One region of the Pseudomonas sp. J452 genome, then DNA from elsewhere that is predicted to be linked to it. Evidence: predicted binding sites of a transcription regulator. Region 1 holds the regulator's gene; each other region holds the start of a gene.
What was found. The regulator FliA, encoded in region 1, starts transcription of late flagellar genes. The targets are predictions, from matches to a motif close to CTAAAGTTTNNNNNNNNNNNGCCGNTAA.
Positions count from the first base shown of each region.

Region 1 (6,603 bases):
GAAATACCGGATAACAAGCAGGTCACGATCGTTGCCACGGTCGGCCAGAACTGAGGGTTCTAAGCCATGCAAGTCAAACGCTTCTTCGCCGCCGATATGCGTCAAGCCATGAAACTGGTGCGCGATGAGCTGGGCGCCGACGCTGCCATCATCGGCAATCGTCGGGTGGCCGGCGGTGTCGAGCTGACTGCCGCGCTGGACTATCAGCTGCCGGCCGAGCCGGTGCGCCAGCCCAACGCGGCGTTGGAAGCCGAGCTGCGCAAGACCCAGGCGAAGATCGCCAATGCCCAGGCCGACCTGACCAGCCGGGCGGTTGCCGACGGACGCAAGGATCGCCAGCTGTTCGCCAACGAATCGATCATCGCCCCGGAGCTGCCGGCCTCGCTGGTCAAACCGCAGCGTCCGGCAACCCCGCAAGCTGCTCCGGTTGCCGTTCGCCCGACAGCCGACCAGGGCGCCATCGATGCCATGCGCTTCGAGCTGCATGGTCTGCGTGAACTGATCGAAGTACAGCTGGGCTCGATTGCCTGGGGCCAGTTGCAGACCCGTAAGCCGCAGCAGGCCAACCTGTGGCGTCGCTTGCAGCGCATGGGCCTGTCCGCAGAAATTTCCAAGGCGCTGCTGGAACGTGTCGGCAAAGTGGCTGAGCCGCGCCAGGCCTGGCGCATGCTGTTGGCGCACCTGGCTCACGCGATCAAGACGCCGAAAGTCGAGCCGTTGGAGGAGGGTGGGGTGATCGCCCTGGTCGGTCCGGCCGGCATGGGCAAGACCACCACCCTGGCCAAGCTGGCGGCGCGTTATGTACTCAAGTACGGCTCGCAGAGCATCGCCCTGGTGAGCATGGACAGCTTCCGCATCGGTGCCCAGGAGCAGCTGAAGACCCTCGGGCGTATCCTCGATGTTTCGGTGACTCTGGTCGATCCGGGCCAGTCGCTGGTCCAGGCCCTGGCACCGCTGGCGCGCAAGCGCGTGGTGCTGATCGATACCGCCGGCCTGCCAGCCAACGACCCGGCCCTGCGCATGCAGCTGGAAAGCCTCGCCGGGCGCGGCGTGAATGCCAAGAATTACCTGGTGTTGGCCGCCACCAGCCAGAGCCAGGTGCTCAAGGCGGCCTACCATAGTTACAAGCGCTGCGGCCTGGCCGGTTGCATCCTGAGCAAACTGGATGAAGCCACCAGCCTCGGCGAAGTTTTAGGGCTGGCTATCAGCCAGCATCTACCGGTAGCCTATCTGACTGATGGGCCGAAGATTCCGGACGATGTGCAGGTGCCGCGCAGCCACCAGTTGGTGAGCCGGGCGGTCAGCCTGCAAACCGCGGAAGATCCGAGCGAAGAGGCCATGGCCGATGTATTTACCAGTCTGTACCACAATCCGGCCAGGCGGGCGGGTTAGGGCAGGCGGTAGCGGCCAAGGCGATCTAGTGTTGAGGAAAGGTCGGTGTAGTTGCCCGATCAGCCCAGTCCAGGCAAGACAAGGTGTGTAGAAAACATGGGTAGTTTGCATCCCGTACAGGTGATTGCAGTGACCGGCGGCAAAGGTGGCGTCGGCAAGACCAACGTGTCGGTGAATCTGTCACTGGCGCTGGCCGATCTCGGTCGCCGGGTCATGCTGATGGACGCCGACCTCGGCCTGGCCAACGTCGACGTGCTGCTCGGCCTGACGGCCAAGCGCACCCTGGCCGACGTGATATCCGGCGAGTGCGACCTCAAGGACGTGCTGATCCAGGGCCCCGGCGGTGTTCGTATCGTGCCGGCGGCTTCCGGCACGCAGAGCATGGTGCAACTGACACCCATGCAGCATGCCGGCCTGATCCAGGCCTTCAGCGACATCAGCGACAACCTCGACGTGCTGGTGATCGATACCGCCGCCGGCATTGGCGATGGCGTGGTCAGCTTCGTTCGCGCGGCCCAGGAAGTGATAGTCGTGGTCTGCGATGAGCCGACTTCGATCACCGACGCCTATGCCCTGATCAAGCTGCTCAACCGTGATTACGGCATGAGTCGTTTCCGTGTTCTGGCCAATATGGCCCACAGCCCGCAGGAAGGTCGCAACCTCTTTGCTAAGCTGACTAAAGTGACTGACCGTTTCCTCGATGTGGCCCTGCAATACGTGGGCGCCGTGCCGTACGACGAGTCAGTCCGCAAGGCCGTGCAGAAGCAGCGCGCGGTCTATGAAGCTTTCCCGCGCTCGAAGTGCGCACTGGCGTTCAAGGCGATCGCCCAGAAAGTCGACACGTGGCCCTTACCGGCCAACCCGCGCGGCCATCTGGAGTTTTTCGTCGAGCGTTTGGTGCAGCAACCGATCGCGGGAACGGCGGTATGACAGCAGCAGCCAGTGGACTCCGTATGTACAACAAGGCGCAGGCGCAGGATTCCCAGCACCAGCTGATTGAGCGCTACGGGCCGCTGGTCAAGCGCATTGCCTACCACCTGCTGGCGCGGCTGCCGGCCAGCGTGCAGGTGGATGATCTGATCCAGGCCGGCATGATCGGCCTGCTCGAAGCCTCGAAGAAATATGACGGAGGCAAGGGCGCCAGTTTCGAAACCTACGCCGGTATCCGCATCCGTGGCGCCATGCTCGATGAGGTGCGCAAGGGTGACTGGGCGCCGCGCTCGGTACACCGCAACACCCGCATGGTCAGCGACGCCATCAGAAAGATTGAGGCCCGCACGGGTCGAGACGCTAAAGATCAAGAGGTTGCGGCCGAACTCCAATTGAGTCTCGAGGATTACTACGGCATTCTTGGCGACACTTTGGGCAGCCGCCTGTTCAGCTTCGACGACCTGATGCAGGACGGTGAACATGGCGGCATGCATGAAGACACCGGGAGCACCCAGACCGAACCTCTGCATGAACTGGAAGACGAGCGCTTCCAGTCGGCGCTGGCTGAAGCCATCGCCAACCTGCCAGAGCGCGAACGCCTGGTTTTGGCGCTGTACTACGACGAAGAACTGAATCTCAAGGAAATCGGTGAGGTCCTGGGAGTCAGTGAGTCCCGTGTCAGCCAGCTGCACAGCCAGTGCGCCGCACGTTTGCGTGCGCGTCTGGGTGAGTGGCGGGCCAGCTGAAGGGCTACCGGTTTCACGATTGCGGCGTCCCCGGGGGCCGGTGACGTTTAAGACTGTACGGAGGTCGACTTGGACAAGAACATGAAAATCCTCATCGTTGATGACTTCTCGACGATGCGACGGATCATCAAGAACCTCTTGCGTGATTTGGGATTTACCAATACCGCCGAGGCGGATGACGGTGTGACCGCATTGCCGATGCTGCAGAGTGGCAGCTTCGACTTTCTGGTGACCGACTGGAACATGCCCGGTATGACCGGCATCGACCTGTTGCGCGCGGTGCGTGCCGACGATCGCCTGAAAACCCTGCCGGTGCTGATGGTGACGGCCGAGGCCAAGCGTGACCAGATCATCGAGGCCGCGCAGGCTGGGGTGAATGGCTACGTGGTCAAGCCGTTCACGGCTCAGGTGCTGAAGGAGAAGATCGAAAAGATCTTCGAGCGGGTTAATGGCTGATGTTCGCCACGAGGGCGCTATGGCACACGATGACTCCCTGGGCGAGCTTGAATCGACCCTGAAGCTGCATGCAACGCAACTCGTCGACAGCCTGGAAAAAGGCCGTTTTGGCGAAGCCGTACAACTGATTCACGAACTCAACCAGACCCGCGACCGCGGTCTGTACCAGGAAGTTGGCCGGCTGACGCGCGAGTTGCACAACGCCATCGTCAATTTCCAGATTGATCCCGGTAATCCCCACGCCCAGGAAATCTCGCAGATCAGCGACGCTACCGAGCGTCTGTCCTACGTGGTGCAGATGACCGAGAAAGCGGCCAATCGCACCATGGACCTGGTCGAACAGAGCGCGCCGCTGGTCAATGATCTGGGTGACGAGGCGCAGAGCCTCAGCGCCGACTGGGGCAAGTTCATGCGCCGCGAGCTGGGCGCCGAGGCCTTCCGTGAGCTGGCCAAACGTATCGAACTGTTCCTCGCCCACAGCGAGCGCGACAGTCATAAGCTCTCCGGTTACCTGAACGACATTTTGCTGGCGCAGGACTATCAGGACCTGACCGGCCAGGTGATCAAGCGCGTGACGCAACTGGTCACCGAGGTTGAAGGAAATCTGCTGAAGCTGGTGTTGATGGCCAGCCATGTCGATCGGTTTGCTGGTATCCAGCATGACCACGAGGCGCTACGCGCCGAGCAAGAACAACAAAAAGAGCCTTCCCGGGGTGAAGGTCCGCAGATTCATGCCGATAAGCGTGAGGACGTCGCATCCAATCAGGACGATGTCGATGATCTGCTGTCCAGCCTGGGATTTTAAGGCTCTAACAGAGCCTTTGGAGCGCACCGATGAGCTTCGACGCCGATGAAGAAATCCTCCAGGACTTCCTGGTAGAGGCCGGCGAAATTCTTGAGTTGCTGTCCGAACAACTGGTCGAGCTGGAAAGTCGACCGGATGATACGGACCTGCTCAATGCTATTTTCCGCGGTTTTCACACGGTCAAAGGGGGCGCGGGTTTCCTCCAGCTGAACGAGCTGGTGGAGTGCTGCCATATCGCGGAAAACGTCTTCGACATCCTGCGCAAGGGTGAACGGCGAGTCACTGCCGAGCTGATGGACGTGGTGCTGCAGGCTCTGGATGCGGTCAACGAGATGTTCAGCCAGGTGCGCGAGCGTTCAGCTGTCACTCCGGCTTCGCCCGAGTTGCTGGCGGCGCTGGCGCGCTTGGCCGACCCGGAAAGCGCGGATGAAGTGGCCGAGCCCGAAGCGGAACTGGAAGCCGAAGAGGCGCCCGCCGAGGTTGCCTCCGGTGACATCACCGATAGCGAGTTCGAGCAGTTGCTCGAAGCGATCAGTGAGCCGGATGAGCAGGGCGCGGCTCCCGCGGCAGCTTCCGGTGATGAAATCACCGATGACGAATTCGAATCGTTGCTCGATCAGCTACACGGCAAGGGCAAGTTCGCCGAGCCAGTCGTAGCTGCGCCAACTGCGGCCGCGGCTGCCCCGGCCAAGGCCGGTGACGAGATCACCGATGACGAGTTCGAGGCGCTGCTTGACCAGTTGCATGGCAAGGGCAAGTTTGTAGCCGCTGAGGAAGAGCCGGCTCCCGTTGTTGCTAAAGCGCCGGCTAGCGCGGCAGCGGGCGACGACATCACCGATGACGAGTTCGAAGCACTGCTCGATCAGTTGCACGGCAAAGGCAAGTTCGACGAAACCGCCGTGCTGCCGGCTGCCGCTCCTGTAGCGGCGGTGAAAGCCGCTCCGCCGGCCAAACCTGCTGTCGCCAAGCCGGCCGCCAAACCTGCGGCTAAGGCCGAGCCGGTCAAGGCTGCCGCGCCACCACCTCCAGCCGCAGCAGCAGACAAAGCTCCAGCAGCAGCCAGCGAAGCCGAGACCACGGTACGGGTGGATACCGCGCGCCTGGACGAGATCATGAACATGGTCGGTGAGCTGGTGCTGGTGCGTAACCGTCTGGTGCGCCTGGGCCTGAACAGCGGCGACGAAGCCATGTCCAAGGCCGTTTCCAACCTCGATGTGGTGACTGCGGATCTGCAGACCTCGGTCATGAAGACCCGCATGCAGCCGATCAAGAAGGTCTTCGGCCGTTTCCCGCGGCTGGTTCGCGATCTGGCGCGCCAACTGAAGAAAGAGATCAACCTGGAACTGGTCGGTGAAGAAACCGACCTCGACAAGAACCTGGTCGAGGCGCTGGCCGATCCACTGGTGCACTTGGTACGCAACGCAGTCGACCACGGTATCGAAATGCCGGAAGAGCGCGAGGCCTCGGGCAAGGCACGTGGTGGTCGAGTGGTGCTGTCGGCCGAGCAGGAGGGCGACCACATCCTGCTGTCGATCTCCGACGACGGCAAAGGCATGGATCCGGAAATCCTGCGTGCCAAGGCCGTGGAAAAGGGCCTGATGGACAAGGATGCGGCCGATCGCCTGAGCGAGACCGAGTGCTTCAATCTGATCTTCGCCCCGGGCTTCTCGACCAAAACCGAGATTTCCGACGTGTCCGGGCGTGGCGTTGGCATGGACGTGGTGAAAACCAAGATTTCCCAGCTCAACGGCATCATCAACGTGCACTCGGTCAAGGACCAGGGTTCGAAGATCATCATCAAGGTGCCGCTGACCCTGGCGATCATGCCGACCCTGATGGTCATGCTCGGCAATCAGGCTTTTGCCTTCCCGCTGGTCAACGTCAACGAGATCTTCCACCTCGACCTGTCACGCACCAACGTGGTGGACGGTCAGGAAGTGGTGATCGTGCGCGACAAGGCGTTGCCGCTGTTCTATCTCAAGCGCTGGCTGGTGCGTGGCGCCAGCTACGAAGAGCAGCGTGAAGGTCATGTGGTGATTCTTACCGTTGGCAGCCAGCGCATCGGCTTCGTGGTCGATCAACTGGTCGGTCAGGAGGAAGTGGTGATCAAACCACTGGGCAAGATGTTGCAGGGCACTCCGGGCATGTCCGGCGCGACCATTACCGGCGACGGGCGCATAGCCCTGATCCTCGACGTGCCGAGTATGCTCAAGCGCTACGCACGTCGCATCTGATTGATTGCGGTCTGGCAACGCCAACCGCTCAGGAGTGTTT
Region 1 covers NZ_CP088294.1:3,377,971-3,384,573, forward strand. Annotated here, with positions in the region: gene flhA (flagellar biosynthesis protein FlhA) at 1-54, shown strand, start outside; gene flhF (flagellar biosynthesis protein FlhF) at 67-1,392, shown strand; gene fleN (flagellar synthesis regulator FleN) at 1,489-2,322, shown strand; gene fliA (RNA polymerase sigma factor FliA) at 2,319-3,068, shown strand; gene LRS11_RS15370 (chemotaxis response regulator CheY) at 3,150-3,524, shown strand; gene LRS11_RS15375 (protein phosphatase CheZ) at 3,544-4,329, shown strand; gene LRS11_RS15380 (chemotaxis protein CheA) at 4,359-6,563, shown strand.

Region 2 (6,603 bases), 1.6 Mb from region 1:
CCACCCATGAACGGCGCGGCGCGCTCGGCGTCGCCACCGAGTAGTTCCAGCACGCTGTAGCTGTGGCCCTTGGCCTGGAAGATGCGGCCCTGCTCGATCGGGCCGAGCTGGCTGACCGCGCCGTCGGCCGGGCAGAGGATAGCGCCAGGCGCCTCATCCAGCGGGCGGGCGCCGTCTTTCAGGGCGCGGGTGAAGAACGCGTTGAAGTGCTCGTAGGCCGTCAGGTCTTCGACCTGGGCCTCGTTCATGTTGACCTGGTACTGCTTGGCGAACCAGCCGATCAGGCGATCCTTGAACCAGGCGGCGCGGCATTCGGCGGCGCAGCCGATCAGGCGCGACAGCAGGTGGTGCGGCAGCAGGTATTGGCTGAGGATGAACAGACGCTGTTTCATGGAGATTCCTTGAAGTGGGGCAAACCGTTGCGCATCTGGCCGCTGTCCGGCAGATCCGCGAAATAGATGCTTAACGTTCGGCCGGTGTGTCGGGATGGTTGCCCCATTCCGACCAGGAGCCGGCATAGGCCTTGACCCGTGGGTAACCGAGCGCCTTGGCGGCGAGATAGGTGAAGCCGGAGCGGCGGTGGGTCTGGCAGTGGGTGATCACTTCCTTGTCTGGCGTGATGCCCAACTCAGCCAGTACCTGCGCCAGGTCGCTGCGGATGCGCAGGCCGTGCTGGGCGTCCATACCGGCGGTCCATTCGAAATTGATCGCTCCGGGAATATGTCCGCCCTTGGCGGCGAGGACTTTTTCGCCGCTGAACTCGGCCGGCGAACGTGCGTCCCAGATCGCCAGGTCGGCAGCGCCCAGGCGGCTCTGCAGGTATTCGCGGGAGGCCGTGGGGGCCTCATGCAGGCTGAGCGCCGGTGTGCCATTGGCACTGGCAGTTGGCGCCTGGGTGACCTCGCGACCCTCGCTCAGCCAGGCCTGCAGGCCGCCATTGAGGTAGTGGTAGCGAGCATGGCCGATCACGTCGAGCAGCCAGATAAAGCGCCCGGCCCAGCCACCACCCTCGTCGTCATAGACCACGTAGACCGCATCCGTGCGATGGCCCAACTCACCGAACAGGGCTTCCAACTGAGCCTTTTCCGGCAGCAGGCCGGGTGCCGGCGGCTGGCCCAGTTGGGTGCGCTTGCTGTCGACCCAGTGTGCCCCGGCGATGTGCCCTTGTGCGTAACGGGCGGCGCCGCTGAGGTCGACCAGGATCAGTTCGGGTGCTTGCAGGTGGTCGGCCAGCTCGGCCGGTTCGATCACCAGCGGCAGGGAGGGAAAGGCAGACATGCAGGGCCTCGGGGTCGGTCAAAGGGCGCAATTGTAGCGGAAGACCAGGCGCCGCGGCGGGCAAAGCTGCCCCGATAACGTGGTAGGGCCGACAGTCAGGAGGTGGTAAACCGGTTCTAGGCGCCGCGGCGGGCAAAACTGGCCAGCGCGCGCTCAATGCACTGGGCCGTCTTGCTGAAGACCTGCAGCTGGCTGTCGCTGATTGCACCGCCGTTCTGGTCGACGATCAGCAGCATCACCACCCGGCCATTGCTGGCCAGCGAGCGCAGCAGCAGGTGTTCGCCGGCGAACAGGGCTTTCAGGCTGCCCGGCAGGAGGGCGGAGAACTGCGCCATGTTGGCCGGACTCAGGCGCAGCTGCCCAGGTTGAGCGAGCAGGCGTTTGAGCACCTGGCTGTGCGCCGGTTCGAGACGCAGTTGCCCGGCCTCCACCGGCAGACCCGCAGCCTGCTGGGCGATCAGGCGCGTGTGGGTGCGATCGGCCAGCAAGAGCAGCACGCGCGGGAAGCCACTGGCGAGCAGGGCGGCGCGGGCGCAATCGGTCAGCTGCAGGGTGTTGGCAAACGGCGAGGGGCTGGCCAGCAGGCGGGCGCACTGGGTCTTCCACTCGTTCGGCTCGCTCTTGACCGGCGCAGCCACTGGCTTCAGCTGCAGGCGGCAGGCATCCCACGGCCACAGCAGGGCTTCGGCCGGATGCCAGAGATCGGCTTGGGCATGTTGCCAGGCGCTCTGCACGGCTTGCTGGTGCACCAGTTGTTGCACTTCCCCCAGCGTGCTGTGCAGATACAACCCGGTCAGGCGCTGCCAGCGCTGGCTATGCTGGCAGCTCCAGTTGTGGTGAGCCGATAGGGCCAGGCCGTTGGCCAGCAGGATGCTGTTGCCCGGCTGGGTCAGCCAGCGGCGCAGGTGCGGGTCGGCGTCGAGCATCTGTTGCTGGTGCAGGGGATGCTCATTGTCGTGGGCGATGTGCAGCGCCTTGACCAGCAGGCGGCGGTCCTCGACCAGCAGGCGATAGCCCTGCACGATCCAGTCCGGCAGACGCCAGTGCCGAGCCAGCGCCAGGCACAGCTGCAGCAGCGGAACGCCGAGCAGTTCACGCTCGACGCGCGCCGCCGGTTCACCTTTGCCGAGGACTCGCCGCTCCCATTCGTTGAACAGCTGTGGATGGTTGTACACCAGTGGCCACAACGGGGCGAAGAACAGCAGGCTGCCCCAGTGGATCTCCTGCCACAGGCGCGCCAGGCGATTGGCGAACAGGCCATTGGCCTGCTGCGCGGCATGCAGGCTGATCAGTTGCAGCTGGCGCAGCTCGCGCGGAATTTGTGCCTCATCCAGTGTCGGGATCTGGTTCAGCAGGGCTTCGGTGCGGCTCAGGCCCAGGCGGGTGAGCGCCTGCTCCAGGCTTCCCGCCGGCTCGCTGAGGCTGCTGCCGGTGCGGTTGGCTTCGCGCAGCAGGGTCAAGGCAATAACTGGGCTATCCTGCATCAGCTCGGCGATCTCGCGCAGCGAGCAGCGGCTGTCGAGCAAGGCTTTACGCACGCGCTCGTGCTGTGCGCTGGCAACGGGCAGGCGAGTGCCGTCCAGCTGCTTGAGCCAGGCGTCGAGCGTCTGTGGAACGGGCTTTGGAGTGGGCATGCAGATTGAGCCAAACTGGCTTTTCGCCGTTACTGGCTATAGTCTGGCGCAATACTTCCGATAAATAGAAGGGTTGTTTTACAGAACCCTTACGACTCACCTTTCAAGCTCATTTCCCTATGGCAAAAATCCTCGGCATTTTGGTCGTACTCGGCAGCGTGCTCGGCGGCTTCATTCTGTCGGGCGGCAAGTTCATGGCACTGATCCACCCCTTCGAGGTGATGATCATTGGCGGTGCAGCATTGGGTGCCTTTCTCCAGGCCAACCCCGGCAGCACCTTCATGCATGTGTTCAAAAAGTCGCTGAAGATGTTCAGCTCGCGCTTCACCCACACCTTCTATCTGGAGGTGCTGAGGCTGCTCTACGAGATCCTCAACAAGAGCCGTCGCGAAGGCATGATGGCCATCGAGGCGGATGTCGAGGAGCCCAACGCCAGCCCGATCTTCAGCAAGTACCCGGCGGTGCTCAAGGATGCGCACATGACGGCCTTCATCTGCGACTACCTGCGCATCATGTCCTCCGGCAACATGGCCCCGCATGAGCTGGAAGGCCTGTTCGACATGGAGCTCAATGGGCTCAAGGAAGAACTCGAACATCCCTCCCACGCCGTGGCCAAGGTGGCGGACGGCATGCCTGCCATGGGTATCGTCGCCGCGGTACTGGGTATCGTGATCACCATGTCGATCCTCGCTTCCGCGGACAACGCGCAGATCGGTGAAAAGGTCGGTACCGCTCTGGTGGGCACGTTCCTCGGCATTCTCGCCTCCTACGGTTTCTTCGGCCCACTGGCCGATGCGCTGGGGCACGATGCCAAGGAAGAGCTGAACCTCTACGAAGCGATCAAGGCAACCCTGGTGGCCTCGGCTTCCGGCATGCCGCCCACGCTGGCCGTGGAGTTCGGGCGCAAGGTGCTGTTCCCCGCGCATCGACCGAGCTTCAGCGAGCTCGAACAGGCCATGCGCGGTAGCTAAGGGCCATGGAAAACAACCAGCCAATCATCGTCAAGCGGGTCAAGAAGGTCGCCGGCGGCCACCATGGTGGTGCCTGGAAGATTGCCTTTGCCGACTTTGCCACCGCGATGATGGCGTTTTTCCTGGTGATGTGGCTGATGAGTTCGGCCACGCCCGAACAGAAACGGGCGATTTCCGGCTACTTCCAGGACCCTATCGGCTTCACCGAAAGCGCCAGCCCTTACGTCATCGACCTCGGTGGTACGCCGACACCGGCGCCGGATCGCACGCTCAATCCCGAGATGAAAGATGCCCCGGATGCTCTGGAGTCCACGGTGGATACCGAGGACACGCCTGAGGAGCTGGAGATCAAGCAGGCCGAGCAACTGGCCGAGCAGATCGAACAAGAGCGTCTGGAGATGCTGCTGCAGGAGTTGCAGACCAAGGTCGACGAAAATCCGCAGCTGCAGAAGTTCAAGGACCAGATCCTCTTCGAGATCACCCAGGATGGCCTGCGCATCCAGATCATGGATGCCGAGAACCGGCCGATGTTCGATCTCGGCAGTGCGCGCTTGCAGCCGTACTTCGAGGACATCCTGCTGATCCTCGCCGAGACCATCAAGGCCGTGCCGAACAAGATCAGCGTCAGCGGTCACACCGACGCCAAGCCCTTTGCCGGCGAAGGCGAGTTCGGCAACTGGGAGCTGTCGGCCAATCGTGCCAACGCGGCGCGGCGCACCCTGGTCGCCGGCGGCTACCCGGACGAGCGCGTCGCGCGGGTGGTGGGTTACGCCTCGTCAGCCTTGTTCGACCGCACCGATCCGTTCAATTCGGTTAACCGGCGCATCGATATCATCGTGCTGACCAAGAAGGCCCAGCGCGCCATCGAGGGTGAGCAGGACGGTGATGGTGAGGTCGCCCCGCCTGCCGATGGATTGCCGGATACCGGCATTGATCCGTTCGGTGCTGAGCCACCGGCGGCAGACGCCCCGGTACCGGCGCCTGAGCTGCGCGAGAAACTGAATATCTTCGAAGATGGTGCCCTGCAGTTCGACGAGCCCAGCGAGTAACCGGTGCGTAGAAACAAGAAGGCCGCGAATCTCGCGGCCTTTTGCTTTGTGCGGTGACGAGACTCAGTACTCGGCGGTCGGCAGGCTGGCCAGGATATGCCGGTAGCTGGCCATCCGGTTTGGCTGGATGCGTCCGTCTTCCAGGGCCTTGAGCAGCGCACAGCCGGGTTCGCGGTCGTGCTTGCAGTCGCGGAAACGGCAGGTGCCGAGCAGCTCGCGGAACTCGATGAAGCCGGCTTCGACGTCGTCGCGGCTGACGTGGCCGAGGCCGAACTCGCGGATGCCGGGGGAGTCGATCAGCTCGCCGCCGCCGGGGAAGTGGAACAGGCGCGCGGTGGTGGTGGTGTGGGTGCCCTTGCCGGTGACTTCCGACAGCGGGCCGACGCGGGTGTCGACGCCGGGCAGCAGGCTGTTGACCAGAGAAGACTTGCCGACCCCGGACTGGCCGACGAACACGCTGACATGCCCATCCAGGCGCTTCTGCAGTTCATCCATGCCGCCACCTTCGTGGGCGGACACTTCCAGCAGCGGGTAACCCAGCTGACGGTAGGTGGTCAGCAGGCTGTTGAGGTGCGCCGAGTTTTCCTCGTCGACCAGGTCCGCCTTGTTCAGCAGCAGTTGCGGCTGGATGCCGGCGTGCTCGGCGGCGATCAGGTAGCGGTCGATCAGGTTGGCGTGGGCGTGCGGCAGCGGGGCGAAGACGATGACGATCAGGTCGACGTTGGCGGCCACCGGTTTGAGCTGGCCGCGCATGTCCGGGCGGCACAGCTCGGAGCTGCGCGGCAGCTGCGCGACGATCACGCCGATGCCCTGGTTGCCGGCCCGCCAGACCACGCGGTCGCCGGTGACTAGGGTCGGCAGGTTGGTGCGCAGGTGGCAGCGGCAGACCTGGCCGGCCTGTTCGCCATCCAGTGCCTCGACCTCGACCTGAATGCCGAAGTGGGCGATTACCAGGCCGATCTGCTCCGGACCCAGGTCACCCCCTCCAGCTCGTCGAGCATGCGTGATTCGCGCTTGGCAGCGCGGGCGGCACGCTCTTCCTGAACTTTATCGATGCGCCAGGTTTGGCGGCGGGTGAGTTGGCGTTTGGCCATGACCTTTCCGGGGGAAGTGAAACGGCCGCGAGTTTAGCACGCGGCCCGGGTGCTGGCTGTGGAGACTCCTGAGCTGGTACAACAGGCGCAGCCTTCAACTACTGCCGGATGTCCGTCGCCCCATGTTCGATCTTCTGCGTAATCGCTACCCGGCCGTGCTGGCGTTGCTCGCCCAGTTGCTGGCCCTGCTCGGCGTGGCGCTGCTGCTGGTGCTGCTCAAACAGCTGGCGGGTTGGCGCCTGCCGCTGTGGCAGGCTGCCGTCTTGCAGGGCGGGTTGGCGGCGGCGCTGGGGCACTGGCTGGGGTTGCGCCGCTGGTGGTTGCCACTCAACCTCGCCTTCGTGCCGGCGCTGCTGGCCCTGCAGGTGCGCGAACTGCCGTCCTGGTGGTTTCTCGGCGCTTTTCTGCTGCTGTTGCTGGTCAACTGGAACAGCTTTCGCGAACGGGTGCCGCTGTACCTCAGCGGCGCGCGCACCCGCCAGCGCCTGAGCGAGCGCCTGGCCGGGCTGCCGGCGGACTTTCGCTTCATCGATCTGGGCTGCGGTCTGGCGGGCACCCTGGTGCAGCTGGCGCGTGA
Region 2 covers NZ_CP088294.1:1,786,516-1,793,118, forward strand. Annotated here, with positions in the region: gene asd (archaetidylserine decarboxylase) at 1-398, opposite strand, end outside; gene LRS11_RS08020 (rhodanese-like domain-containing protein) at 463-1,278, opposite strand; gene LRS11_RS08025 (HDOD domain-containing protein) at 1,395-2,912, opposite strand; gene motA (flagellar motor stator protein MotA) at 3,032-3,883, shown strand; gene motB (flagellar motor protein MotB) at 3,889-4,932, shown strand; partial or broken gene rsgA (small ribosomal subunit biogenesis GTPase RsgA) at 4,996-6,026, opposite strand; gene LRS11_RS08045 (class I SAM-dependent methyltransferase) at 6,149-6,603, shown strand, end outside.
Region 2: motA (flagellar motor stator protein MotA) is a predicted target of FliA. The motif match lies at 2,949-2,976, and genes of this name have one in related genera.

Region 3 (6,603 bases), 680 kb from region 1:
AGGCTGACCGACAACTGCCGCCCCGTTTGCCGCTGAAAGGCCTTAAGCGCCGCCGCCAGTCGCTGCAGAACTTCCTCGCTGCTGACATAGTCACTGGTCAATACCACGAACTCGTCACCGCCCAGTCGCGCCAATACATCGGTACTGCGAAACACCGAGCGCAACACCTGCGCCGCATCGATCAACATGACATCGCCGGCGGCATGGCCATAGCGATCGTTGGTCTGTTTAAGGTAATCCAGATCGGCGTACAGCAGCAGGCAACGACTACGCCGGCGCTGGGCCGCTTCCAACTCGCGCTCGGCCAGCAGGAGAAAGCCGCGACGGTTATGCAGCCCGGTCAGCTCGTCGGTCAACGACAGCTGGCGCACCTCGGCCGCCATCCGCTCACGCTCACGCACTTCGGCGTGCAGACGCCTGTTGGCTTCAGCCAGCTGCGCAGTGCGCTCTTCCACGCGCCGTTCCAGTTCGGCATAGACCTGCACATTCTCCATGGCTATCGATATGGAGTCAGCCAAGGCCTGCAGCAATTCGACCTGCTCCGCTGTTGCCCGGTAGCCACTGGCCCAATAGGCACCAATGGCACCAATCGGCTCGAGGGTACGGATAGGCACCATCACCAGGCTCTTGACGAAGGTCGGCCGATAAGCTGCGTGGGGTATGCGCTCATCCTGGTAGATATCAGGAATCACGGTGGCCTGGCGATTGAGCATGACCCAGCCACTGATGCATGCGCTCATGGGAAAGCGCTGCCCCTTCCACAGCGGCGAGATGGCGTCCTCGTCACGATAGAAACAGCGATCGCCATCACGCAACACGAATGTAGCGCCATCGGCACCACTCAGCTCGCGTGCAGCATGGCGGACGATCTCCGCCACGCTGTCCACATCCCTTGCCATCGACAGCTCCTGCACCACCCGGATCAGATGTAGAGCATGGTTGTCAGCGGCCATGGCACACCTCGTTGAAACTACTGAAATGACTACCTTCCTTGTAAGCGATTACTTACAAAAGCATAGCAGCAATCAATCGCTGCGTTTGGCCGACAACAGCTCGATCTTGTAGCCATCCGGGTCTTCGACAAAGGCCAGAATGCTGGTGCCGTGCTTCATCGGCCCCGGCTCACGGGTGATCTTGCCGCCACGCGAACGGATGTCCTCGCAGGCCTTGTACACATCAGCCACTTCCAGGGCGATATGGCCGTAGCCGGTGCCCAGCTCGTAGCTGTCCACGCCCCAGTTGTAGGTCAGCTCGATCACGCTGTTGTGCGCCTCGTCGCCATAGCCGACAAACGCCAGGGTGAACTGGCCGTCCGGGTAATCCTTGCGGCGCAGCAGAGTCATGCCCAGCACTTCGGTGTAGAAGGCGATGGACTTGTCCATGTCGCCGACGCGCAGCATGGTATGCAGCAGTCTCATTGAATATCTCCTCTTCGCAGCCCGTTGCTCAGGCCCTTGAATGCAAAACCCCGGCTCGTGGCCGGGGTCCTGTGGCTTGCCTGGCAGCTTATCAGAACAGCTTGCGGCCCTTGTTCGCAGCAATACGCATGCGCAGGGCGTTGAGCTTGATGAAGCCCGCAGCGTCGGCCTGGTTGTACGCACCGCCGTCTTCTTCGAAGGTGGCGATGTTGGCATCGAACAGCGAGTCGTCGGACTTGCGGCCGGTGACGATGACGTTGCCCTTGTACAGCTTCAGGCGCACTACGCCGTTCACGTTGATCTGCGAGGCGTCGATCATCTGCTGCAGCATCAGACGCTCCGGGCTCCACCAGTAGCCGGTGTAGATCAGGCTGGCGTACTTGGGCATCAGTTCGTCTTTCAGGTGGGCCACTTCGCGGTCCAGGGTGATCGACTCGATGGCGCGGTGGGCGCGCAGCATGATGGTGCCGCCGGGGGTCTCGTAGCAGCCACGGGACTTCATGCCGACGTAGCGGTTCTCGACGATGTCGAGGCGACCGATGCCGTTCTCGCCGCCGATGCGGTTCAGCTCGGCCAGCACAGTGGCCGGGGACATTTCGACGCCATCGATGGCAACGATGTCGCCCTTACGGTAGGTCAGCTCGATGTAGGTCGGGACGTTCGGCGCGGCTTCCGGCGACTTGGTCCAGCGCCACATGTCTTCTTCGTGCTCGGTCCAGGTGTCTTCCAGCACGCCGCCTTCATAGGAGATGTGCAGCAGGTTGGCATCCATGGAGTACGGCGACTTCTTCTTGCCGTGACGCTCAATCGGGATGGCGTGCTTCTCGGCGTAATCCATCAGCTTCTCGCGGGACAGCAGGTCCCACTCGCGCCATGGGGCGATGACTTTCACGCCTGGCTTGAGCGCATAGGCGCCCAGTTCGAAACGCACCTGGTCGTTGCCCTTGCCGGTGGCGCCGTGGGAGATGGCGTCGGCGCCGGTCTCGTTGGCGATCTCGATCAGGCGCTTGGCGATCAGCGGACGGGCGATAGAGGTACCCAGCAGGTACTCGCCTTCGTAGACGGTGTTGGCGCGGAACATCGGGTAGACGAAGTCGCGGACGAATTCTTCGCGCAGGTCGTCGATGTAGATTTCCTTGACGCCCATGGCCTGGGCCTTGGCACGAGCCGGCTCGACTTCTTCGCCTTGGCCGAGGTCAGCGGTGAAGGTCACCACTTCGCATTCATAGGTGTCCTGCAGCCACTTGAGGATTACCGAGGTATCCAGGCCACCGGAATAAGCCAGAACTACCTTCTTAACGTCCGCCATGCCAATCAACTCCACGGGGTTGTACGGAAAACCCGCGATTCTACCGGCCGCGACCGGCGATTTACAGGGGCGCGACAGGCACTGGCGACAAAGCGACAGATTTATTTAGGGTCTGCTCCTGTTTCGCAGCAGCCGCAACGCAGCCAGGCGACCTCAGGAAGTGGCCGCAGGCTCGGCTGGCGGGCTAGGTTCCGCCGGCGCTGGAGCCGCCTCTTCAGCAGGCTCGGCGACCGGCTCGCGGGACAGGGTCATGGTCACCCGGCGGTTCTTCGCCCGGTTGCTTTCGCTGCTGTTCGGCACCAGCGGGTAACGTTCGCCGTGGAAGCGCACGACGATCTGCTCGGCCGGCACGCCATTGGCCTTGAGGTACTCCTCCACGGCAATCGCCCTACGGCGCGAGGTATCGCGGTTGGTCAGGCGGTTACCGCTGTTGTCGGAGTGACCATCCAGCTCGATGCGATTGACACTGGGGTCGGCCTGGAGAAAGCCGAGGATGATCTCCAGCTTGGCCCGCCCCAGGTCATCGAGCACCGCACCGCCACCGGGGAAGCCGATCTGCGCCTTGCGAATCTGGTCGAAATTGACCGGCAGCAGGCCGGCGGTGCACTTGAGGTAGTCGTTGTAGGCCTGGTTGAACTTGACCGGCAGCAGGCGCACATCGAGGCTGTCGCCGCCCGTGGTGGTGCGGTGCTTGACCAGCGGGCTGCGGCCTTCCATCAAGCCAGTGAGCAGGCGCCCGGCCTGCTCCTGGGAACTGTTGAACGGCACTTCGCCGGCCACCACGCTGACCGGACCGAGGTTGATATCGCCGCGCCCCGGTTGCCAGGGCGCAGCCGCAGCCAGCAAGGTGGCCGAGCCTGCTCCCAGCCAGCGCTCGCGGGTCTTCAGGCGGAATGTTGCCTGCTCGCCAGCGCGGCGGACGAACTCGCCAGTGCCAAAATCCGCGATCGACTGCGACAGCCGGCATTCGAACTTGTCGCCCTCGACTTTCCACTCCACCTTTTCCATGCGCGTCTGGAAAGTGATGGCCGCAGCAGGCTGGCCCAAGGATAGGCAGGCCAGCACGCTCAGCAGGGTCAGATAGGGTTGGCGCACGACAGGCTCCACACGGAGAAACGGCATTCCCCTGAAGTATCGGTCAGCCTCGGGAAAACTTGATAGCCGTGCCGGCGAAGAGCATTTCCGGTAGCATGCCAGCACGTTTTACCCGCCTGGAAACCTCCATGTCCGACCGCATTACCCTGCTGCGCCCTGACGATTGGCACATTCACCTGCGCGACGGCGCTGTACTGCCGCACACCGTTGCCGACGTGGCGCGCACCTTTGCCCGCGCCATCATCATGCCCAACCTGGTACCCCCGGTACGCAACACCGCCGAGGCCGATGGCTACCGCCAGCGCATCCTCGCCGCCCGCCCCGCCGGCAGCCAGTTCCAGCCCTTGATGGTGCTCTACCTCACCGACAACACTTCAGCCGAAGACGTGCGCAGCGCCAAAGCCAGTGGCTTCGTGCATGCCGCCAAGCTCTACCCGGCCGGTGCCACCACCAACTCCGATTCCGGCGTAACCAGCATCGACAAGATCTTCCCGGCGCTGGAAGCCATGGCCGAAGTCGGCCTGCCGCTGCTGGTGCATGGCGAAGTGACCCGTGCCGAGGTCGACGTGTTCGACCGCGAAAAGCGCTTCATCGATGAGCACCTGGTGCGCGTGGTCGAGCGCTTCCCCAGCCTGAAAGTCGTCTTCGAGCACATCACCACCAGCGACGCCGTGCAGTTCGTCAACGCAGCGTCGAGCAAGGTCGGCGCGACTATCACCGCCCACCACCTGCTGTACAACCGCAACCACATGCTGGTCGGCGGCATCCGTCCGCACTTCTATTGCCTGCCGATTCTCAAGCGCAATACCCATCAGGAAGCCCTGCTGGATGCCGCCACCAGCGGCAGCGCCAAGTTCTTCCTCGGCACCGACTCGGCGCCGCACGCCAAGCATGCCAAGGAAGCCGCCTGCGGCTGTGCCGGCTGCTACACCGCCTACGCCGCCATCGAGCTGTATGCCGAGGCCTTCGAGCAGCGCAACGCGCTGGACAAGCTGGAGGGCTTCGCCAGCCACTTCGGCCCCGACTTCTACAACCTGCCGCGCAACACCGACCGCATCACCCTGGTGCGTGAAGAGTGGACCGCCCCGGCCAGCCTGCCGCTGGGCGAGCAAACCGTAATCCCCCTGCGCGCCGGTGAGAACCTGCGCTGGCGCCTGCTGGAGAACCCCGCGTGAGCGAAGAACATTTCGACGACGAACTCGACGGCAGCCTGCCCTCAGGCCCGCGCCACCCGATGGCGGCGCGCTTTCGCGGCTACCTGCCGGTAGTGGTGGATGTCGAGACCGGCGGCTTCAACTGTGCCACCGACGCCCTCTTGGAGATCGCTGCGACCACCATCGCCATGGATGAAGGTGGTTTCGTCTATCCGGACCACACCCACTTCTTCCGCATCGAGCCGTTCGCCGGCGCCAACATCGAGCAGGCGGCGCTGGAGTTCACCGGCATCAAGCTGGACCACCCGCTGCGCATGGCGGTGAGCGAAGAGCACGCGCTGGGTGAAATCTTCAAGGGCCTGCGCAAGTCGATCAAGGCCAATGGCTGCAAGCGCGCCATCCTGGTCGGCCACAACAGCAGCTTCGACCTCGGCTTCCTGAATGCCGCCGTGGCCCGTTGCGAGATCAAGCGCAACCCGTTCCACCCCTTCTCCAGCTTCGACACCGCCACCCTGGCTGGCCTCGCCTACGGCCAGACCGTGCTGGCCAAGGCCTGCCAGACTGCCGGCATAGCCTTCGACGGCAAGGAAGCGCACTCCGCGCGCTACGACACCGAGAAGACGGCCGAGCTGTTCTGCGGCATCGTCAACCGCTGGAAGGAAATGGGCGGCTGGGACGAATTCGACCACTAATCCCGTGCAGCCACAAAAGCAAAACCCGGCCCAGGCCGGGTTTTTTGTGCCTATTGCAAAGCTGGATTAAAGGTTCGCAGCACTCCAACCCTGGTCGGCATCGATCAGACGGGAAAAGCTAACGCAAAGTTTTGACAAGCATTCTCATTAACATTAGTATCCCCTGCCAACAGCAACCCATTCTCATCCGAGCCTGCCCATGTACGTTTGCCTCTGCCAAGGTGTTACCGACGGTCAAATCCGCGATGCCATCTATGAAGGCTGCTGCAGCTACCGCGACGTTCGCGAAACCCTGGGCGTTGCCAGCCAGTGCGGCAAATGTGCCTGCCTGGCCAAGCAGGTGGTGCGCGAGACCCTGAGCGAAGTGCAGAGCAGCCAGGCTGGCCTCGCCTACCCGGCCAGCTTCGTCGCCGCCTGAGTCCTTGCTCCCGGTCAAACAAAGGATGCTTCGGCATCCTTTTTTATTGCCTCCACTTGCAGCCAGCATTGCTCAGCCAGTAGCGTAAAGCCCGAGCCGTTATTGCGGTTTTACTGCTGACACACTGGGAGTTGTTCGATGAAACACTGGATTCTGATTCTGTTCTGCGCAGTTGGCCTGGCTGGTTGCTCCAGCGAATACATCATCACCACCACCGACGGACAGATGCTCACCAGCGATGGCAAACCGGAACTGGACCGCGACACCGGCATGCTCGAATTCGAAGACAGCGAAGGCCGCAAGCAGCAGATTCCGCAGGATCATGTGAAGCAGATGATGGAACGTTAAGAACCTGCCTACGATCTCTTGATCGTCGGCCATGCTGCGTTGCAACGCAGTAACAGCCGCAGGTTGGTCAATTGGGCTCGGAAAGCCGCTTGCGGCTAACGCGCTTCAGCGCGGCCCGAAGGGCGAGTGCAACGAGTACTGCTCATTTACAACTCGTAAACTCCGCGCC
Region 3 covers NZ_CP088294.1:4,057,605-4,064,207, forward strand. Annotated here, with positions in the region: gene LRS11_RS18405 (GGDEF domain-containing protein) at 1-953, opposite strand, end outside; gene gloA (lactoylglutathione lyase) at 1,026-1,418, opposite strand; gene LRS11_RS18415 (argininosuccinate synthase) at 1,510-2,727, opposite strand; gene LRS11_RS18420 (flagellar protein MotY) at 2,881-3,822, opposite strand; gene pyrC (dihydroorotase) at 3,951-4,997, shown strand; gene rnt (ribonuclease T) at 4,994-5,668, shown strand; gene LRS11_RS18435 (bacterioferritin-associated ferredoxin) at 5,868-6,086, shown strand; gene LRS11_RS18440 (YgdI/YgdR family lipoprotein) at 6,225-6,434, shown strand.
Region 3: LRS11_RS18420 (flagellar protein MotY) is a predicted target of FliA. The motif match lies at 3,859-3,886, and genes of this name have one in related genera.